Regions from separate parts of the Aeromonas sp. EU05-FHT14A05 genome, predicted to be linked through region 3. Evidence: predicted binding sites of a transcription regulator. Region 3 holds the regulator's gene; each other region holds the start of a gene.

Region 1 (7,111 bases), on a different contig from region 3:
CAGCGCCGGCAATTTGGCAAACACCGAGGGGGGGTAGCCCTTGGTGGCCGGCGGCTCCCCCACCGCCAGGGCGATCTCGCGCTGAGCCTGGGCGTAGCGGGTGAGGGAGTCCATCAGCAGCAGCACGTTGAGCCCCTGCTCGCGGAAATACTCGGCGATGGCGAGCGCCGTCTCGCACCCCTTGAGCCGCATCAGCGGCGAGGCATCGGCCGGCGCCGCCACCACCACGGCGCGCTCGCGCCCCTCGGCGCCAAGGATCTCCTCGATGAACTCCTTCACCTCCCGGCCCCGCTCGCCGATGAGGCCCACCACCACCACGTCCGCCACCGAGCCACGGGTCATCATGCCGAGCAGCACCGACTTGCCGACCCCGGAGCCGGCAAACAGCCCCATCCGCTGACCCCGTCCCACGGTGAGCACGGCGTTGATGGCGCGCACCCCCACGTCCATGGGCTCATGGATGGGACGACGGGCCAGGGGGTTGATGCGATGCTGGGCGAACTGCACCGTCTGGGAGGAGATGATGGGGCCCAGCCCGTCCAGGGGCTGACCTATGCCGTCTATGACCCGGCCGAGCAGGTTCATGCCCACCGGGATGCCGTGATCCTCGGTGATGGGCACCACACGGGCGCCGGGAATGACCCCCTTGAGCTGCTCGCTCGGCATCAGAAACAGCCGATCACCGGAGAAGCCCACCACTTCGGCCTCCAGCACGCCGTCCTGGGTATCGATGCGGCAGAGGGCACCGATGGCCGCGCGGCAGCCGATGGCTTCCAGAGTCAACCCCACCACCCGGGTGAGTTTGCCCGCCACCGGCGGTATGGGGGCGAGATCGCGGACCCGGTAGCCTTGCAGTCGACTGAGCAGGGATGCGGTCATCGCGCCTCCAGAGAGAAAGGGAAAAGGGTGTCAGCCGGCATTGCCGCGAAGGGAAATGGTGCGCAGCAGCCTGGCTTCCCCTTGCCTGACCGGAAAAGGGTGTCAGCCGGCATTGCCGCGAAGGGAGAGGGTGCGCAGCAGCCTGGCTCCCCTGTGCCTGACCGGAAAAGGGTGTCAGCCAGCATTGTCACGAAGGAAGTTGCGCAGCAGTTGCTCGATGCGCCCCGTGAGGGTCAGATCGATGCTGGAGAGTTCGGTGGCCAGCTGCAGATCCCCCGGGGAGAGGGTGGGATCGCTTTGCAGCCGCCAGTGGCGCCGTGCACACTCCTCGGCGCCGAAGGCCTGCTCGACCCGGGCCACATCGTCCGGATGCAGCATCAAGGTGACCCCCTGCTCGGCGGCGGGCAGCAGGGCAAGGCCCTGCTTGAGGGCCTCGAGCAGCAGTCTTGGGGAGGTCTCGGCCTCGTGGCGAATGAGGGCGCGGGCGAGCTGCTGGACCAGCGTGATGAGCTGCTGCTCCACGGCGCCATCCAGCTCCTGGAGCGGATTGGCGAGGCGGGCGGCGAGCCCCTGCCAGTGGGCAATCTCCTGCTCCACCTGGTCGCGGCCCAGGGCCAGCCCCTCTTCGCGGCCCTGCTCCAGACCCGCCTGATGGCCCTGCTGCAAGCCTTCCAGCTTGCCCTCTTCGAGCCCCTTGGCAAAACCGGCCTCCCGCCCCTCGGCCATCCCCTCTTCCCAGGCGGCCTGGCGGATTGCCTCCACCTCTTCGGCGGTGATGCTGGGGGTGGGCTCCTCCGGCTGCTCTTCTGGCGGCATCTCGTCCGCCTGCTCCTGGCGATACCAGTCAGGGCCGAGCCCCAGGGCATTGCTCTGGATCTCGGATTCGACCTCCATCTCGGGCCAGCCCCAGGCCTCTACCCGGGTCTCGTCCGTCTCGGGTCTGACATAACCCCGCAGCTTGCTGTTCTTGTTATTCATGTGCGAAAGACACTCCTGGCGTGCCGGACGAAGGGGGCGACATCATCGCACATTCCATTGCCCATGGCTTAGAGGAACTCTTCGCCACCGCCGGCCCCCAGCATGATCTCGCCCGCGTCCGCCAGACGGCGTGCCGTGGAGAGGATCTCCTTCTGGGCGGCTTCCACCTCGGAGACCCGGATCGGCCCCATGGCCTCCAGATCGTCCGCCAGCATCTCGGCGGCCCGCTTGGACATGTTCTTGAACACCTTCTCGCGCATCTGGTCGTCCGAGCCCTTGAGGGCCCGTTGCAGCAGATCCCCAGGCACTTCCCGCAGCAGGGTCTGGATGCCCCGATCGTCCACGTCGATGAGGTTCTCGAACACGAACATCAAGTCCTGGATCTGCTGGCTCATCTCCTCGTCCGACTCGCGGATGGAGTCCATCAGCTGGCCTTCGATGTTGGTGTCCAGGTAGTTCATGATGTTGGCGGCCGCCTTGAGGCCACCCATCTTGGCCGCCTGGGCCCCGGCCGCACCGGCGAACTGCTTCTCCATGATGTCGTTGAGCTCTTGCAGCGCCGCCGGTTGCACCTCTTCGAGGTTGGCGATACGCATCACCAAGTCGAGGCGCACCTGCTCCGGGAACTGGCTCAATATCTCGGCGGACTGCTCCGGCTCCAGATAGGAGAGCACTATGGTCTGGATCTGCGGGTGCTCGTTCTGGATGATGCTGGCCACCTGGCGGGCATCCATCCACTTGAGGGAGTCGAGGCCGCGGGCGCCGGATCCCAGGATGATCTGATCCACCAGGTTGCTGGCCTTGTCCTCCCCGAGCGCCGCCACCAGGGCCTTGCGCACGAAGTCTTCGCTGCCGATGCCGATGTTGGTGTATTTCTGGATGTCGTCGATAAATTGACGATGCACCGCCGCCACCCGGTCGTGACTGAAATCCGACATGGAGGCCATGGACATGCCGAGCCGCTGCACCTGCTTGGGCTCGAGGTGGCGAAAGATCTGGGCGGCATCCTCCTCGTTGAGGCTCAGCATCAGCACCGCCGCCATCTCCATCCCGCCCATCTGATCCAGGATCTGGCGCTGGCTTTCGGTGATGTCGTTACCGGTGACTTGGTTTTTCTTCTCTTCAGGCATCTCGGTTCGTTACCCATTCTTTGATGACCTGAGCGGCCAGGTCTGGTTCATTCGCTACCAAGGCGCGCACGGCCTTGAGCAGGTCCTCGTCACGGTGCAGATCAGGCAGCTTGAGCTGGCCATCCCGCAAGCCGAACACCGGCTCGGCCTCGGCCTGGGCCGCCAGCAGGCTCAGCTCGTCGTCGCCACCCAGTACGGTGTGGTTGTCGAAGTCCAGCTCCCCTTCCGGCTTGGCATCCGGGTAGAGCAGGCGCTTGAGCATGGGCCGCACCACGGTGACGATGAGCACTATGATGACCAGCACCGAGGCGGCGATGCGCACCGCGCGCCAGAACCAGGGCTGCTCGTAGATAGGCATGTCGGCCACGGCTTCCAGCTCGGGGCGGTTGAACGGAATGGCAACCACCTCCAGGGTGTCTCCCCGGGTCACGTCAAAGCCGAGACCGCCGCTGAGCAGACGGCGCAGGGTATCGAGCTCGGCCTGGCTGCGGGGCTCGCGAGTGACGGCCCCCTCAGCACCGGGAGTGGCCTTGTAATCCACCGCCACCGACACCGTCATGCGGCGGATGCCGCCCTGCTGGCGCCGGATGTGGCTGACGGTGGTGTCCAGTTCGAAGTTGCGGGTCGCCTCCTTGCGGGAGCGGCCGGAAGAGCCGGTTCCCCCTTCAGCGCCGGCGGCCTGTTCGGGAATGCTGGAGGCGGCGGGGGGCTGATTGGTGAGCGCACCAGGCACGCCGCCATTGCTGCCATTGGCGCTGTTCTCTTCCACCGTCATCTCGGAGCGCACCGCAGGCAGGTCCGGATTGTAGGTCTTGCGGGTCTGCTCCTGCTGGGAGAAGTCGAGGGAGAGATCCACCTCGGCGGTATAGTTGTCGGCTCCCAGCACCGGGATCAGGATGGCGTCAATTTTTTGTTTGTATTCGAGCTCCTGCTTCTGCTGCATCGCAAACTCCTTGCGAGTCTGGGCAGAGAGCGGGTCTTGCGAGCCGGAGTTGAGCAGGCGACCGTTCTGATCGGTCACGGTGACGCGGGTCGGCTCCAGGCCGTGCACGGCGGAGGCGACCATGTCGACGATGGAGTCCACCTCCCCCTGGCCCAGGGCAGCCCCTTTCAGGCTCAGCACGACGGTCGCGCTCGGCTTGCGCTCGTTGCGGGCGAACACGTTGTCTTTCGGGATGGCCAGCAGCACCTGGGCCTTGGCGACGTTCTGGAACTGCTCGATGGCGCTCGCCAGCTGGCGCTCGCGGCTCAGTTTCAGACGCTCGCTCTCCATGCGCTGGCTGACCCCGAAGCTGGAGTCCTTGAGCAGTATGGCTTCGCCGTCGTTGCTGGCCTCGCTGCTGCTGGCGAGGCCGGCGCGGGTCAGGCGCAGCCGGATGTCCGCATAATTCTCGGCACTGACCAGCACGCTCTTGCCTTCGACCTGATAGGGGATCTTCTGCTGATCCAGGTAATCCAGGGTGGAGACCAGCTCCTGGGTGTTGAAGGTGCCGAGGGGACGCATCTCCGGCTCCTTGCCCCACAGCAGGATGAAGACGGCGATGGCCAGACAGATGGTCAACCCCAGGATCAGGGTGATCTGCCGCAACACATCGGTGTTGGACAGAAAGCCCAGGGCCGAGCTCTTCTGCTCGTGCTCATCGAGGGCGGCAGCCCCCTCGTTGTTCATCAGCAGATCGCCGTTTGGATCGTTAGCCACTCTTCAGGTCCTTATTGCTGACATCTTCGTGATGCTCGGTCGCCATGGGGCCGAGTTATACCGGCATGTTCATGATGGTCTTGTAGGCATCGACCATCTTGTTGCGCACCTGTACCGTCGCCTCGAAGGCGATGGAGGATTTCTGCCCGGCGATCATCACCTCGGACAGGTCCACCGACTTGTCGCCCATATCGAACCGGGTGCGCAGATCGTTGGCGCTGCCCTGCAACTCGTTGACGTTGTCCAGGGCCTGCTGCAGCATCTGACCGAAATCCGAGTTGACCGGACGACCGGGCTGGGTCAGCGGCGTGGCACCGGCTTCGACCTTGAGTGCCTGCATCTCTTGCATCAGGCTGCTTGCGCTAATTTCCATCTTCCCTTCCCAGACAAATCATTGACACTGGCAAGCCTTAAGCAATTAGAGTGCCAAAAGGGAAGATGGACTGGCCGCCGGCGCCAAGGGGCAGCCACAAGCGGGCCCCCTGGCCCCGGCTCATGTCACCCCAGCACCAGCTTCAGATAACCGAGATGCAGATCTCGGTGCTCGTCCGCTGGTAGCTTGACCAGCACCTCGTCGTGCAGAAAGCGCGCCTTCTCGGTGGCCTGCTCAGGGGCCACCAGGCCCACCGCCACCAGCCTGGCGACGATGGCCAGCGCCAGAGCCATGGTCGCCTCGTCCGCCCGTCCCCAGCCGAAGACGCCCCCCTCAGCCGCCCCTTCCGCCAGGGGTTCGACCTCATCGCCATTGACCCAGAGGACCATGGGACTGCCCTCCTGCAGCCGCAGATAGATGCTCTGCCGCTCCCACTCCCGGCGCCGGTCCACGGCAGATTCAGATGCTTGGGTCATGCCACTCTCCTTGTTCAACGACTGTGTCTTGCTTGCGCCCATGAAAAAGAGGGCCGAAGGCCCCCTTTTTACTGCAAGTCACGTCATTTAAACAGGCAGTATTTCAACATGATAAAAGAAAAATACCGGATCGCTGCCAGGGACCTTAGTCACTTGTTCAGATCCTCATCAAGCCAGTATTTGGAACCCGAGATATTGGCATCGAGCAGCAGCCCCTTCTCCCCGATCTGGTAGATGGCCATGCCGCCATTGTACTTGGCGGTCAGCTCGGCACTCTCCTTGCCGGCCACGGCCCCCACTTCGGAGGTGGCCTCCCAGCCCTTGTTGACGAAGGCATCGAACCTGGCCTTGTCTTCAAACAGCACCACCTGCTGGTAGAACTTGCCCCCCATGCCGGCAGCCAGCCCGGCGCCAAACATCTTCATATAGGTGTGCTTGCCCGTCTTGCGATTGATGGCAACCCCGGATCCCTGGTTGGTGTGCACCATCAGGGAGAACTTGCGCGAGTCGAACACCGCATAGCCATAGGCCTTGTCAAACAGCAGCTTGGCGGAGGGTTGCTCGTTGAACAGCCGCACCAGGGCGGTATCGGCCATGGTATCCAGGGCGGTTCTGGCCTCGGCGGGGGTCTTGGGCTCCAGCATGGTGTCGAGCTTCTTGTCGGCGGCCGTCAACCACTCCTTGCCGGTGGCGGCGCTCTCTTCCGTCCAGGCGCCCGCCTTGTTGTAGGCATCGGCTCCCCAGGTGGAGACAGACTCCCAGGTCGCCTTGGAGAAGTCGGTGATCCCCTGCCAGGCTTCCTTGCTGGTGTCGCTCACCGCGGTGCCAAGCTCGGAGGCCGCTTCCTTCAATTTCGCCCAGTCGGCATGACTGGGGCCAGATGCAAGTGCCAGGACGGCGGCAATCAACCAGGATCGGCTCTTCATTGTGTGCTCCTTTAATATCCCATCAGCGGACATGTCACCCTATCAGATTAAAGACTACTCAAAGAAGTCCTGAGTGCCTGTCCCCTCCAGCGGGTCAACCTGGGCCAGGCTCCCCCGACGGCGAGGGGACGGCGGCTGTGCCCTCATGAGCGGGCACAGCCTCCCTGACGGCAAGGGACAAAAGCTGACCGTAAATATTGTTCGGCCTGACAACCTCGGTTGTATAGTTTTTGGTTAGCCATTCCGGTAAAATCCGCGCCCTTATAAGAGAGCCACCTAAGAGTGATTGAGCGATGTCCAACACAAAACAGGCCCCCAAAGTAGGATTCGTCTCCTTGGGTTGCCCCAAAAATCTGGTCGATTCCGAGCGTATCCTGACCCAGCTGCGTACCGAAGGGTACGATGTGGTGCCCAGCTATGACGATGCGGAGCTGGTGGTGGTCAACACCTGCGGCTTCATCGACAGCGCGGTACAGGAGTCGCTGGAAGCCATCGGCGAGGCCCTGGCCGAAAACGGCAAGGTGATAGTCACCGGCTGCCTTGGCGCCAAAGAGAACCAGATCCGCGAGATCCACCCCAAGGTGCTCGAGATCACCGGCCCCCACGCCTATGAAGAGGTGCTGGGCCACGTTCACAAATACGTGGAGAAG
Region 2 (7,111 bases), on a different contig from region 3:
GAAAGCCTGTCATTCTAGGCGGGGATCTTGAAAAAGATACCCCGTTTGCAGGCAAACGGGGTCTGATTGGTCAGGCTTTCCCTCAAGGCGTGATGGGAATCGTTTTTCCCGAGGACTCAGGGAATGTCGAGTTCCTTGAGCTTGCGGGTCAGGGTATTGCGACCCCAGCCAAGCAGGCGGGCGGCCTCCTGCTTGTGGCCATGGGTGTGCTCCAGCGCCGTCTCCAGCATGATCCGCTCGAACTGGGGCATGGCATCCGCCAGGATGTCGGTCTCCCCCAGCGCCAGCTTGGCGGCTACCCAGTCCTGCAGTTGTTGCTGCCAGCCACCGGTCAGGGCGGGCTGGCCCGGCTCCGCCGTGCTGGTGATGGGGGTCAGCAGCTCGGTGGGCAGATCGCCGACCAGTACCTCCTGACCGGAGGCCATCACGGTCAGCCAGCGGCAGACGTTCTCCAGCTGGCGCACGTTGCCGGGCCAGGGCAGGCGGCTGATGTAGGTCTGGGTATCCGGGTGCAGGCTCTTGGCCTCCACGTTCAGCTCCTTGGCGGCTCTGAGCAGGAAGTGCTGGGCCAGCTGGGGTATGTCCTCCCGGCGCTCCTTGAGGGCGGGGATATGGATGCGGATGACGTTGAGGCGGTGGAACAGATCCTCCCGAAATTCGCCGTCGGCAACCCGTTTCTCCAGATTCTGGTGGGTGGCAGCGATGATCCGCACATCCACCTGCACCGGTTGATGGCCGCCGACCCGGTAGAACTGGCCGTCCGCCAGCACCCGCAGCAGCCGGGTCTGGACGTCCAGGGGCATGTCGCCTATTTCGTCGAGAAACAGGGTGCCGCCGTCGGCCTGTTCGAAGCGGCCGTGACGTATGTTGTTGGCGCCGGTGAAGGCCCCCTTCTCATGGCCGAACAGTTCGGATTCGATGAGATCCTTGGGGATGGCCGCCATGTTGAGGGCGATGAAATTCTTGTGGGCGCGCGGGCTGTGCTTGTGCAGGGCATGGGCGACCAGCTCCTTGCCGGTGCCGCTCTGGCCGTTGATGAGCACCGAGATGCTGGAGCGCGACAGCCGGCCTATGGCGCGAAACACCTCCTGCATGGCGGGAGCCTCACCGATGATCTCCGGGGTGGTGGTGGCCTCCTGCTGGCGTGCCTTGCGCTTGGTGCGCTGCTCTTTCAGATGATTCTCGGCGCGGCGCACCAGGGTGACCGCCTCGTCGATGTCGAACGGCTTGGGCAGGTATTCGAAGGCGCCGCGCTGGTAGGCGTTGACCGCGCTGTCGAGATCCGAGTGCGCCGTCATGATGATGATGGGCAGATCGGCCTGGCGGCGGTGGATCTGCTCCAGCAGGCTGAGGCCGTCTATGCCAGGCATGCGGATGTCGGAGAGGATCACGTCCGGTGAGCGTATCTCCAGCGAGCTCAGCAGGGCTTCGCCATCGGCAAAGCTCTCGCATTCGAAGCCTTCGCTGCCAAGGGTGCGCTCCAGGACCCACCGGATGGAGCTGTCGTCATCGACGATCCACACTTTTGCTGTCATGAGGTTCCCTTACTTGCGAAGTGGTAGGTAGATGGTGAATTCGGTGTGGCCGGGCCAGCTGATGCAATCTATGCGTCCCTTGTGCTGATCGATCAGGTTCTGGGCGATGGAGAGGCCGAGGCCTGTGCCCCCCTCCTTGCCGGTGATCATGGGGTAGAAGAGGGTGTCGCGAATGGCATCGGGAATGCCGGGACCGTTGTCGACGATCTTGATCTCGGCGGCCAGGCGGTAGCGCTGACCGTGGATGGTGATCTGGAAGGCGGTGCGGGTCTTGATGCGGATGAGCCCGGTCTGATCGCCGAGGGCCTCGGCGGCATTGCGGACTATGTTGAGAAACGCCTGCTGCAGCTGGTCCGGCTCCATCTCGAACTCGGGAATGCTGGGGTCGTAATCCCGCTCGATGCGGATCTGGGGCGGCAGCTCCAGATCCACCAGACGGCGCACCTGCTCCAGCACCGAATGCACATTGTGCATCTGATGGCGTCCCGGTCGTTGGGGGCCGAGCAGACGATCGACCAGCACCCGCAGGCGGTCGGCCTGCTCTATGATGATGCCGGTATATTCACGCAGGGCCGGGTCCGGCAGCTCCTTTTGCAGCAGCTGGGCCGCGCCGCGCAATCCCCCGAGGGGGTTCTTTATCTCGTGGGCCAGCCCGCGCACCAGCTCCTTGGCGGCCTGCTGCTGGGCATGTTGCTGCAGCTCCTGGCTGATCTTCTTCTGCTGATCGATCTTGCGCAGCTCCACCACCATCAGCCGCTGCTCATGGTCGGCCATGGGGCTCACGCTGATCTCCACCAGCCTGGGCTCTCCCTCCACCACCAGGGTGACTTCGCTGTCGGTGAAGCCCTGCCCTGAAATGAGGCACTGCTTGAATCGTTGCAGGTCGAGGGAAATGTGCTCCAGCAGATGGGGCAGTTCGATCCCGATCAGTCGCCGTTCGCTGAGGGAAAGCAGCTGTTCGGCCGCCGGGTTGACGAATTGAATGCAGAGCCGCTCATCCATCAGGATGACGGCGGTCAGCAGGTTGTCCAAGAGTGTCTTGGCGTGATCCAAGCGGGTTGGCACAGGTTTCTCCCTAAAACGGTGCTTTACACCTGTTATGCACCGATATGGTGCATTGAGTTTACCCGCATCGGTGCGTCACATCACCCCTAATTGGCCTTGGGGGTGGCTTTGGGAGCCTGATTCACAGTCGTTCTATGCAGGTAAAAGGTGGCTGCTTTGGATTTAGCAAGGATCGTACCGTCTTTGGCGAGCAGCTCGAGCCGCGCCTCGTAGGCGCCGCGAGGGAGGTTCTCCACCCGGATGGCCAGGCTGTTGTGAACGAGGGGAATGGCCTGGTCGTTCAGCAGCAGGCGTACGTCATATTGCACCGGCGCCTGGGGATGGACCTGGGCCTGGAAGACGATGTTGCCCGTGTTGTCGCGCAGTGTGCTGCCCGGCTCGGGGGAGAGCAGTTCTATCTCCAGGGGGGCGGCCTCCAGGGCCTTCCTGGCATCGACGCCGGTCAGGCTGTTGAAGTCGTCGACCTGGACCGAGTGGGGCGAGGTGCCGATGAGGGGGGAGACCCGCAAGTCGATTTCCCTGGCGTTCTTGCCGGGGGGAGGGGCGTCTGTGTAATGGGTCACCCCTTGGGGATCTATCCAGGAATAGACTCTGGCCGCCTGGGCGGTGCAGGAGATCATCAGCAAGAGGCCCAGCGTCCATGTCGGGTGTACTGTTTTCATCCATCTCTCCTTGACGGGGTTCACCTTAATCCTATCAGAGAAAAAAATGTCGGGCCTATTGTCGGATCCGCGGTGCAGAATGGGCTCGACAAGCCGTATGCCCCATGCGGTGTGAGGCCATGAATCATGGTATTTCAGCCCCTTAGATAAAAAACCCGCCAGATGGCGGGTTTGTCATGATGAAGCAAGGACACCGGATTAGACGGAGTAGTACAGCTCGAACTCCAGCGGGTGCGGGGTCATGCGGACACGATCCACGTCATGCTGCTTCAGCTCCAGGTAGGAGTTGATGAAGTCGTCGCTGAAGACGCCGCCACGGGTCAGGAACTCGCGATCAGCATCCAGTGCGGACAGGGCCTCGTCCAGGGAGCCGGCAACGGTCGGCACTTCTGCGGCTTCTTCCGGCGGCAGGTCATACAAGTTCTTGTCCATGGCATCGCCCGGATGGATCTTGTTGATGATGCCGTCCAGACCGGCCATCAGCTGGGCAGCGAAGGCCAGGTAGGGGTTGGCAGCCGGATCCGGGAAGCGCACTTCGATGCGGCGGGCTTTCGGGCTCGGCACAACCGGGATACGGATGGAGGCAGAGCGGTTGCGGGCGGAGTAGGCCAGCATGACAGGGGCTTCATAGCCCGGCACCAGACGCTTGTAGGAGTTGGTGGTCGGGTTGGCGAAGGCGTTGATGGCCTTGGCGTGCTTGATGATGCCGCCGATGTAGTGCAGCGCCATCTCGGACAGACCACCGTACAGGTCGCCGGCGAACAGGTTGACACCGTTCTTGGCCAGGGACTGGTGGCAGTGCATGCCGGAGCCGTTGTCACCGAACATGGGTTTCGGCATGAAGGTGACAGTCTTGTTGTAGGCGTGGGCCACGTTGTGGATCACGTACTTCAGCACCTGCACTTCGTCAGCTTTCAGGGTGAGAGTGTTGAAGCGGGTTGCGATCTCGTTCTGACCGGCAGTGGCCACTTCGTGGTGGTGAGCTTCAACGACCTGGCCCATCTCTTCCAGCACCAGACACATGGCGGCACGGATGTCCTGGGAGGAGTCAACTGGCGCAACCGGGAAGTAACCACCCTTGACGAAGGGACGGTGACCCTTGTTGCCGTGCTCGTACTCGGTACCCGAGTTCCAGGCAGCTTCTTCGGATTCGATCTTCACGAAGCTGTGGCCCATGGTGTTGGAGAAGGTGATGTTGTCGAACATGAAGAATTCCGGCTCCGGCCCGAACAGCACGGTGTCAGCGATGCCGCTGGCTTTCAGGAAATCTTCGGCACGCTTGGCGATGGAGCGCGGATCGCGGTCATAGCCTTGCATGGTGGCAGGTTCAAGCACGTCACAGACGATGTTCAGCGTGGTCTCTTCGGTGAACGGGTCCAGTTTGGCGGAGGCCGGATCCGGCATCAGCACCATGTCAGACTCGTTGATGCCCTTCCAGCCGCCGATGGAGGAGCCATCGAACATCTTGCCGTCTTCGAAGAAGTCTTCGTCGACCTGGTGGGAAGGAATGGATACGTGCTGCTCTTTACCCTTGGTGTCGGTAAAACGCAGATCAACAAACTTGACTTCGTGTTCCTGGATCAGGGCCAAAACGTTCTGGGCTGACATGCTAAGTAACCTCCGGTGTTAAAACTCTTTGGGTGAATGCGTCATCACATTCACATAAGCCAGTATCGTGCCAAGTTTGTGACAGCTTGATTTCAGGGCATTTGCACCCTTTCAGGCTGTCGGGACACCCGCTTTCATGCTTGGCTGCGCCTCAAAGTGGTGCAACCTTGGATCGTTTTGGTGCACCATCGTGGTGCGCCTACGTGCCAAGGCCATCTAAGCAGGCTTTTGGCGCGGGGTCCATGATCCAGATCCCCTGTTGTACGCGAATGGTCTGCAATTCTGCTAGGCAGATCACAAAGGCGAGAGTACAATTAGCGCCCAATTTTACCCGGTGATTTGAGGCGAGAATGTTAGAGAATTTACGCAATATTGCGATTATTGCGCACGTTGACCACGGCAAAACGACTCTGGTTGATAAGCTGCTGCAGCAATCCGGCACTCTGGATCGCACCAGCGAAGGTCAGGAACGGATCATGGACTCCAATGATCTGGAACGGGAACGTGGCATCACCATTCTCGCCAAGAACACTGCGATCCGCTGGAACGACTACCGTATCAACATCGTGGATACCCCGGGTCACGCCGACTTCGGTGGTGAAGTTGAGCGCGTGCTCTCCATGGTTGACTCCGTGCTGCTGCTGGTTGACGCCGTTGACGGCCCGATGCCGCAAACCCGTTTCGTGACCCAGAAGGCATTCGCCCAGGGTCTGAAGCCCATCGTGGTCATCAACAAGATCGACCGTCCGGGTGCTCGTCCTGACTGGGTAATGGATCAGGTTTTCGATCTGTTCGACAACCTGGGTGCCACCGATGAGCAGCTGGACTTCAAGGTTGTTTACGCCTCTGCACTGAACGGTTGGGCCACCCTGGACCAAGACGTACCGTCCGACAACATGGAACCCCTGTTCCAGGCCATCGTCGACAACGTCGAAGCCCCTGCTGCGGATACCGAAGGCGGTTTCCAGATGCAGATCTCCCAGCTGGACTACAACTCCTACGTGGGCGTCATCGGCATCGGCCGTATCACCCGTGGTCGCGTCAAGACCAACCAGCAGGTCACCATCGTTGGTGCCAACGGCAAGAACCGTACCGGCAAGGTCGGTCAGGTGCTGGGTTACCTGGGTCTGTCCCGTACCGAAGTGGCCGACGCGCAAGCGGGCGACATCATCGCCATCACCGGTCTGGGCGAGCTGAAGATCTCCGACACCATCTGTGACAACAATGCCGTCGAAGCCCTGCCGCCGCTCTCCGTTGACGAGCCCACCGTGAACATGACCTTCCAGGTCAACACCTCGCCGTTCGCCGGTAAAGAAGGCAAGTTCGTCACCTCCCGCAACATCCTGGAGCGTCTGAACCAGGAGCTGGTCCACAACGTGGCCCTGCGCGTGGAAGAGACCGAAGATCCGGACAAGTTCCGCGTCTCCGGCCGTGGTGAACTGCACCTCTCCATTCTGATCGAAAACATGCGTCGCGAAGGCTACGAGCTGGCGGTATCCCGTCCGGAAGTTATCCTGCGTACCGTTGACGGCGTTCTGCAAGAACCGTTCGAAACCGTTACCGTCGACGTGGAAGAGATCCACCAGGGTTCAGTGATGGAGCAACTCGGCCTGCGTAAGGGCGAGATGACCAACATGACCCCGGATGGCAAGGGCCGTGTCCGTCTGGACTTCATGATCCCGAGCCGTGGCCTGATCGGCTTCCAGACCGAGTTCCTGACCATGACTTCAGGTACCGGCCTGCTGTACCACACCTTCGACCACTACGGTCCGCACAAGGGTGGCAGCATCGGTGAGCGTCAGAACGGCGTGCTGATCTCCAACGCTACCGGCAAGGCACTGACCTTCGCCCTGTTCGGTCTGCAAGACCGTGGTCGTCTGTTCATCGGTCACGCGACCGAAGTGTACGAAGGCCAGGTGATCGGGATCCACTCCCGTTCCAACGACCTGACCGTCAACTGCCTGAAAGGCAAGCAGCTGACCAACATGCGTGCCTCCGGTACCGACGAAGCCCAGGTGCTGACTCCGCCGATCCGCATGACCCTGGAGCAGGCTCTCGAGTTCATCGACAACGATGAGCTGGTCGAGATCACTCCGAAGGCCATTCGTATCCGCAAGAAACTGCTGACCGAGATGGATCGCAAGCGCGCCGGTCGTGCTTGATCGATAGCTGTTCATCGACAGACCAAAGAGAGGCCTTATGGCCTCTTTTTTTATGGTCGCGCGGTGGTCTCTTGCTCCT
Region 3 (7,111 bases):
CCTTCAACATGCACGACCTGCTGAGAGCCGGGGTGATTTGATGCAAGACGTACCGACCCTCTATGGTCCGGTGACGCGCAGCCAGTACGAGAAGGCGGCGCAGATCCGCCTGCTGGTGTGTGACGTGGATGGGGTGCTCTCCAATGGCTTCATCTATATGGGCAACCAGGGTGAAGAGCTGAAAACCTTCTGCACCCGTGACGGTGCTGGCATGCGTGCCCTGCTCAACGCCGGCATCGAGATCGCCATCATCACAGGGCGCAACTCCCGTATCGTCAGCGATCGGATGAGGGGTCTGGGGGTGCAGCACCTGGTGCAGGGGGCGGATCAGAAGCTGCCCCACTTCGAGGCGCTGCTGGCCAAGCTTGGTCTGGAGGCGCCGCAAGCCGCCTACATGGGGGACGACACCATAGATCTGCCGGTGATGCAGGCCTGCGGCCTCGGCATAGCGGTGGCGGATGCCCATCCGCTGGTGCTGGCTCGTGCCGATCTGGTGACCCGCCTCGGGGGCGGAGTGGGCGCGGTGCGCGAGGTGTGCGATCTCATCCTGCAGGCGCAGGGCCTGGGCGACTACCAACCCGAGGCTTCGGTATGAACAAGCAGACGTTTCTGTTCGGCCTGCTGTTTCTGGCGGCGCTGGCCGCCTGGCAACTCGGCGAGATCGAGCTGGCGCCCGAACCGGCTGCCAAGGTAGAGAACTATCAACCGGATTTCACCGCCAAGAACCTGGTCACAACCCGCTTCAACGAGCAGGGCAAGCGGACCGAGCGGTTGGAGTCCGAATATGCGGAGTATTACCAGATCCTCGAGCAGGCCACCTTCGACAAGCCGGTGGTCTACATGTTCGATGAGCAGGGGGAGGCCGAGTGGAAGGTCACGGCCGAAACCGGGGTGCTCAACACAGATGACAACGTGATCCTGCGTGACAAGGTCCATCTGGACGGCCTGCTGCCGGCGTCTTTCATCTCCACGCTGGATACCCCCTATCTGGAGCTGGATCTGGTGACCCAGGACGTGAGAAGCAACCAGCACATCAGCATAGTGGGTCAGGAATTCCAGACCGAGGGCGTTGGCCTGAAGGGCCATCTGGATCGTAAATATTTCGAATTACTGGATAAAGGCCATGCCACTTATTTCAATGAAAAACGTTAATCTGGCCCTCGCGGCCCTGCTGCTGTGCAGTACAGTGAGCGCCAAAGAGTCCGACTTTGCCGAGAAGGTCTATGTGGATGCGGTCAAGCAAGTGGCCGAGATGCAGGACAACCGCATCACCTTCAGCGAAGACGTGATCATCACCCAGGGCACCATCAAGATTAAGGCCGACAAGGTGGTGGTGATCCGCTCCGGCGACAAGGGCGCCGAGGTGATGACCGCCTATGGCAATCCTGCCACCTTCTTCCAGATCCTGGACAACGGCAAGCCGGTCAATGCCCACGGCAACAGCATTCGCTACGAGCTGAAGAACCGTCTGGTCACCATCACGGGCAACGGTCAGCTCAAGCAGGAAGACAGCCAGGTCACCGGCGACCTCATCCGCTACGACATCGTCAAACAGAAGATGATCGCCGAGAGCAAGGGACCCACCCAGCGCGTCAAGACGGTGTTCCTGCCGGATCAGGTAGAAAACTTCGACAAACCCGCCGATCAGAAGAAGTAGGAAACAGAAGCCATGGCAGTGTTAAAAGCAACGGGTTTGCAGAAGAGCTACAAGCGCCGCATGGTGGTCAGCGACGTGAGCCTGGAAGTGGGCACCGGCCAGATAGTGGGGCTGCTTGGCCCGAATGGTGCTGGCAAGACCACCTCCTTCTACATGATCGTGGGCCTGGTGCAGCGGGATGCGGGTCTCATCACCATCGACGAGCAGGACATCAGCCTGCAGCCCATGCATATCCGCGCCCGCAATGGCATCGGCTATCTGCCCCAGGAGGCCTCCATCTTCCGGCGCCTGTCGGTGTTCGACAACCTGATGGGGGTCATGCAGACCCGCAAGGGGTTGAGCCGTGAGGAGCGTGAGGATAAGGTCGAGCAGTTGCTGGAAGAGTTCAACATCACCCATATTCGCGACAGCCTGGGTCAGAGCCTGTCTGGCGGGGAGCGACGCCGGGTCGAGATTGCCCGGGCGCTGGCGGCAGAGCCGCGATTCATCCTGTTGGATGAACCCTTTGCAGGTGTTGATCCTATTTCGGTCATAGACATCAAGAAGATCATCCAGCATCTGAAGGAAAGAGGGCTGGGCGTGCTGATCACGGACCACAACGTCAGAGAGACGCTGGATGTGTGCGAGAAGGCCTACATCGTCAGCCACGGCAAGATGATTGCCGAGGGCGCACCGGCCGATATCCTCGCCGATGAGCAGGTCAAGCGCGTCTATTTGGGCGATCAATTCAGTCTATAGTAAGGGGGCACCCCTCATTTTTGTTAGGTGACTGCCTCGCTGAACATAAGGATATCCCGACGTAGATGAAGCCGACATTACAGTTGCGTCTCGGTCAGTCCCTGACCATGACGCCACAATTACAACAAGCGATTCGTCTGCTCCAGCTCTCCACTCTGGAACTCCAGCAGGAAATTCAGCAAGCGCTCGATAATAACCCCTTGCTGGAGCAGGAGGAGAATGAGGCGCAGGAAACCAGCCCGATAGAGCCCCAGGACGCCAGTCAACTCGACTCCAGCGACGCCATGGCGCAGGACAGCATGCCGGATGAACTGCCGGTGGACACCACCTGGGATGAGGTCTACTCCGCCGGGACTGCCCAGAGCGCCGGCCCCATTCATGACGGGGAAGACAGCGTCTATCAGGGGGAAACCACCGAAAACCTGCAGGACTATCTGCTGTGGCAGATGCGACTGACGCCGTTCAGCGATCTGGATGCCGCGATCGCCCTCGCCATCATCGATGCCATCGACGAGTCCGGCTACCTGACCGCCTCTCTCGAAGATATTCAGGCTGCAGTCAGCAGTGAAGAGGTAGAAGTTGAACTGGATGAAGTGGAAGCCGTGCTCAAGCGGGTGCAGCATTTCGATCCGGTCGGCATAGCCGCGCGCTCGGTGCAGGAGTGTCTGCTGATCCAGCTTGGTCAGTACTCGCCGGACCTGCCCTGGCTCAATGAGGCAAGGGAGGTGATCCGCGAGCACATGGACCTGCTCGGCAACCGCGACTATCGCACCCTGGCGCGCAAGACCCGGCTCAAGGAGAGCGATCTCAAGGAGGTGCTGGATCTCATCCAGCAACTGGAGCCCAGACCCGGCAATGGCATCATCCAGAGCGAGTCGCAATACGTGATCCCGGACGTCTCCGTGGTCAAGAAGGGGACGAAATGGGTGGTTGAGCTCAACCCGGATTCGGCGCCGCGCATCCGTGTCAACGAGGCCTATGCGGCCATGGCACGCAATGCCCGCAGCAGCACGGATACCCAGTTCATCCGCTCCCATTTGCAGGAGGCCAAGTGGTTCATCAAGAGTCTGGAGAGTCGCAACGACACCCTGCTCAAGGTGGCCAGCTGCATCGTCGAGCAGCAGCAGGGCTTTTTCGAATACGGTGAAGAGGCCATGAAGCCCATGGTACTCAACGACATCGCCGAGGCGGTGGAGATGCACGAGTCGACGATTTCACGGGTGACGACCCAGAAGTACATGCATACGCCCCGTGGCATCTTTGAACTGAAGTTTTTTTTCTCCAGTCATGTCAACACGGAGGGAGGAGGAGAGTGCTCATCGACCGCAATTCGCGCCCTGATCAAGAAGCTGGTGACGGCCGAAAACCCGGCCAAACCGCTTAGTGATAGCAAGATCGCGGATTTGCTGGCCGAACAGGGTATTATGGTGGCGAGACGCACGATCGCAAAGTACCGTGAATCCTTGTTGATCCCGCCATCCAATCAGCGCAAACGCCTGGTTTAGGCAAACAAAAGGAAGACGTTATGCAAATTAACCTGACCGGACACCATGTCGAGATTACCGAAGCTCTGCGTGATTATGTGAATAACAAATTTGCCAAACTCGAGCGTCACTTTGACCATATCAACAACGTACATGTGGTGTTGAGCGTCGAAAAACTGAACCAGATCGCCGAAGCCAAGCTGCACGTCAGCGGGGGAGAGGTGTTCGCCAATTCGCAGCATGCCGACATGTATGCGGCGATTGATACCCTGCTGGATAAACTGGATCGGCAGATCATCAAGCACAAAGATAAGTTAAATCAAAAATAACTATGCAACTTGAACACATACTGAGTCGGGACTGCACCAAGAGTGCGGTCCCTTGTACCAGCAAGAAACGCGCCCTCGAGATCATCAGTGAGCTGGCTGCAGAGCGCCTCGGCGCCTCCCGCCAGGTGCTGTTCGAAAGCCTGCTGGCGCGGGAAAAGATGGGCAGTACCGGGATCGGTGCCGGTATCGCCATTCCCCATGGCCGGATCGACGACGCCTTTGCGCCGACCGCCGTGCTGATGACCTTCTCCGAACCCATCCCTTTCGATTCTATCGACAATCAACCGGTTGACCTGCTCTTTGCATTGCTGGTGCCGGAAAGCGAGTGCAAGCAGCATCTCAAGACCCTTTCCCTGATGGCATCCAAGCTGGGTGACAAGGCCGTCTGCCGCCAGTTGCGCCAGGCGACCAGCGACGAAGAACTCTATCAGATCATGACCTCGGCCTGATGCCGGGTCTGACACCGCCACGTTGGCGTGAGGGGACAAGATGCAGTTAATAGTGGTAAGCGGTCGTTCGGGCTCCGGCAAGACGGTGGCCCTGAGGGTGCTGGAGGATCTGGGTTACTACTGCGTGGATAACCTGCCGGTCAACCTGCTGCCCCAGCTGATCGTCTCGGTGGAGAGCCAGTATGACAAGCTGGCGGTCAGCATAGACGTGCGCAACCTGCCGACCCAGCCAGACAAGCTGGACAACCTGCTGACCCAGGTGCGCAACGAGGGGCGGGTGGAGTTCTCCAGCTTCTTCTTCGATGCAGACAACGGGACCCTGCTCAAGCGCTATGGCGAGAGCCGCCGGCTGCACCCCCTGTCCCGCAAACAGCTGTCGCTGGATGAGGCGATCCGGGAAGAGACCCACCTGCTGGCGCCCCTCTCCTCGACCGCCGATCTGCGCATCGATACCACCAACCTCAGCATTCATGACCTCAGCGAGCTCATCAAGACCCGGGTGCTCGGCAAGAAAGAGAACGAGCTGGTGCTGGTGTTCGAGTCGTTCGGCTTCAAATACGGCATCCCCAAGGATGCGGACTTCGTGTTCGATGCCCGTTTCCTGCCCAACCCCCACTGGATCCCGGAGCTCAAGCCGTTTACCGGTCAGGATGAGCCCGTGGCCAACTACCTCTCGGCCCAGGCGGACGTGATGCTGTTCATCCAGCAGATAGAGAACATGCTGGTGACCTGGTTGCCCCACCTGGAGCGCAACAATCGCAGCTATGTGACCGTCGGCATAGGTTGTACCGGCGGACAGCACCGTTCGGTGTTCATCGCCGAGCGGCTGGCCAGCACCTTCCGACTGCTTGGCAAGAACGTGCAGATCCGTCACCGCACGCTGGACAAGCGCTCCACCCAAGCCTGACAGACCCACAGGATGTTCAGATGACAGTTTCCGCCTCGGTAGAAGTCAAAAACAAGCTGGGAATCCATGCCAGACCGGCCATGATGCTGTTCGAGCTGGTGCAGGGGTTCGATGCCCATGTGCTGCTGCGCAACGAGGACGGCATCGAGGCCGATGCGGACAGCGTGATCGGCCTGCTGATGCTGGACTCTGCCCAGGGTAAGCAGGTGGAGGTGCAGGTGGAGGGCCCCGAAGAGGTGGAGGCCCTGGCCGCCGTGGTGGCGCTGTTCACCTCGGGCTTCAACGAGGAGTGAGCGACGCCTCCTCCGCCGTCATGAGCCAGCGCGCGCCAGCGCCTTGAAGTCGTAAAAGTCCCGACAAGCCAGCAGATTCCTGCTGGCTTTTTCGTTCATCAGCGCCAGAAACAGATCGTAGAGCCCCATCGCCTCCTCGTAGTCCGCCTTGCTGATGGCGAGCACGAAGACGAGGGTGGCGGTCTCGCCATTGCCCCAATCGATACCCTGAGGGGCCAGCACGGTATAGACCAGGGTGCGGCGGGCCAGCAGGCCGAGGGAGTGGGGCAGGGCTATGCCCTCTCCCAGCATGGTGGAGACGATGCGCTCCCGCTCGTGCAACGACCCCCTGAAGCCCGGCTCTACCAGCTGCTCGGACTCCAGCTGGTCACAGATGCGGCCAAACAGCTGCGCCTGGCTGAGCGGCTCTGTGACCACCATGAAGTGGTCGGCATCGAAGTACTTGTCCAGCAGGTAGGGGCGGGTGCGGTCGATCAGCACCAGCTTGCCGAGCTGCTCCAGCTGGTATTGGGTCGGGAAGGGAGCGACCTGCACCACGGGGGCGTTCTTCTCGCTCACCTTGACGGTGCTGATGACAAAGTCCTGCTCGATGTGCGCCAGTCCCTCGTAATCCCGTACCGATTCCAGGCTGGTCAGCTGCAGCTGGGGGTACTCCCGCCGGATGCGCGCCTCCAGTACCCGGAAGGTGGCGTTGCCCGCATCGCACAGGAGCATGGCCTGGGGACGACGGGTGTAGCCGATGTCATGGTGGCGCTCCAGGCCGACCCCGATATGGATCACCAGATAGCCGATCTCGTGATGGGTCAGCCGGTAGGGGGTCTGCCTTATCCACTCCGAGATGGCGGCCAGGGTGATGTCGTAGGCGAGGGGATAGTACTGCTTGATGTGGTCCGCCAGCGGGTTGTGGCTGCCTATCTGGTATTTGACCCGCAGCAGCATGGCGCTGATGTGGGTCTGCAGATCGGCCCGCAACTGCGGGTCGGCGCGCAGGTCGTAGGGGTAGTGCTGGTGGATGTAGGTCAGCAGATGCTCCACCAGCTGCTCGCTTTCGGCGGCCATGGCCGGGCTGAGCTGGGGGGTATCGGCAGTGAGGCGGGCCTGGATCTGGATGGCGAGGCAGGCGATCTCCTCCTCCCCAGGCGGGGTCAGGGTCGGCAGCTCGCCATAGATGTCGCGGGCCACCGCGGCCAGGGTCTGGGTGATGTCGTCGCTGGCAAACTCGCGCAGTTCGTGGCCCGCCGCCTGACGCAGCAG

The links. Region 3 encodes sigma-54, which starts transcription at its own class of promoters, with help from an activator protein. Its sites were predicted from a motif close to TGGCACNGTTTTNGCTT; they were not measured.
Region 1: a site for sigma-54 is predicted at 5,099-5,115, ahead of fliE (flagellar hook-basal body complex protein FliE). Genes of this name have one in related genera too.
Region 2: a site for sigma-54 is predicted at 4,927-4,943, ahead of glnA (glutamate--ammonia ligase). Genes of this name have one in related genera too.

The regions. Positions count from the first base shown of each region.
Region 1 covers NZ_JBYTDH010000012.1:903-8,013, reverse strand. Annotated here, with positions in the region: gene fliI (flagellar protein export ATPase FliI) at 1-879, opposite strand, end outside; gene fliH (flagellar assembly protein FliH) at 1,054-1,857, opposite strand; gene fliG (flagellar motor switch protein FliG) at 1,926-2,987, opposite strand; gene fliF (flagellar basal-body MS-ring/collar protein FliF) at 2,980-4,686, opposite strand; gene fliE (flagellar hook-basal body complex protein FliE) at 4,742-5,059, opposite strand; gene AC3WR3_RS16095 (hypothetical protein) at 5,185-5,535, opposite strand; gene befA (beta cell expansion factor BefA) at 5,685-6,461, opposite strand; partial or broken gene rimO (30S ribosomal protein S12 methylthiotransferase RimO) at 6,755-7,111, shown strand, end outside.
Region 2 covers NZ_JBYTDH010000013.1:71,635-78,745, forward strand. Annotated here, with positions in the region: gene glnG (nitrogen regulation protein NR(I)) at 117-1,535, opposite strand; gene glnL (nitrogen regulation protein NR(II)) at 1,545-2,600, opposite strand; gene AC3WR3_RS17095 (DUF4124 domain-containing protein) at 2,687-3,262, opposite strand; gene glnA (glutamate--ammonia ligase) at 3,461-4,870, opposite strand; gene typA (translational GTPase TypA) at 5,221-7,032, shown strand.
Region 3 covers NZ_JBYTDH010000010.1:167,471-174,581, reverse strand. Annotated here, with positions in the region: gene AC3WR3_RS15295 (KpsF/GutQ family sugar-phosphate isomerase) at 1-41, shown strand, start outside; gene kdsC (3-deoxy-manno-octulosonate-8-phosphatase KdsC) at 41-595, shown strand; gene lptC (LPS export ABC transporter periplasmic protein LptC) at 592-1,152, shown strand; gene lptA (lipopolysaccharide transport periplasmic protein LptA) at 1,139-1,657, shown strand; gene lptB (LPS export ABC transporter ATP-binding protein) at 1,670-2,395, shown strand; gene AC3WR3_RS15270 (RNA polymerase factor sigma-54) at 2,461-3,900, shown strand; gene hpf (ribosome hibernation promoting factor) at 3,921-4,208, shown strand; gene ptsN (PTS IIA-like nitrogen regulatory protein PtsN) at 4,211-4,657, shown strand; gene rapZ (RNase adapter RapZ) at 4,698-5,564, shown strand; gene npr (PTS phosphocarrier protein NPr) at 5,585-5,857, shown strand; gene AC3WR3_RS15245 (BglG family transcription antiterminator) at 5,876-7,111, opposite strand, start outside.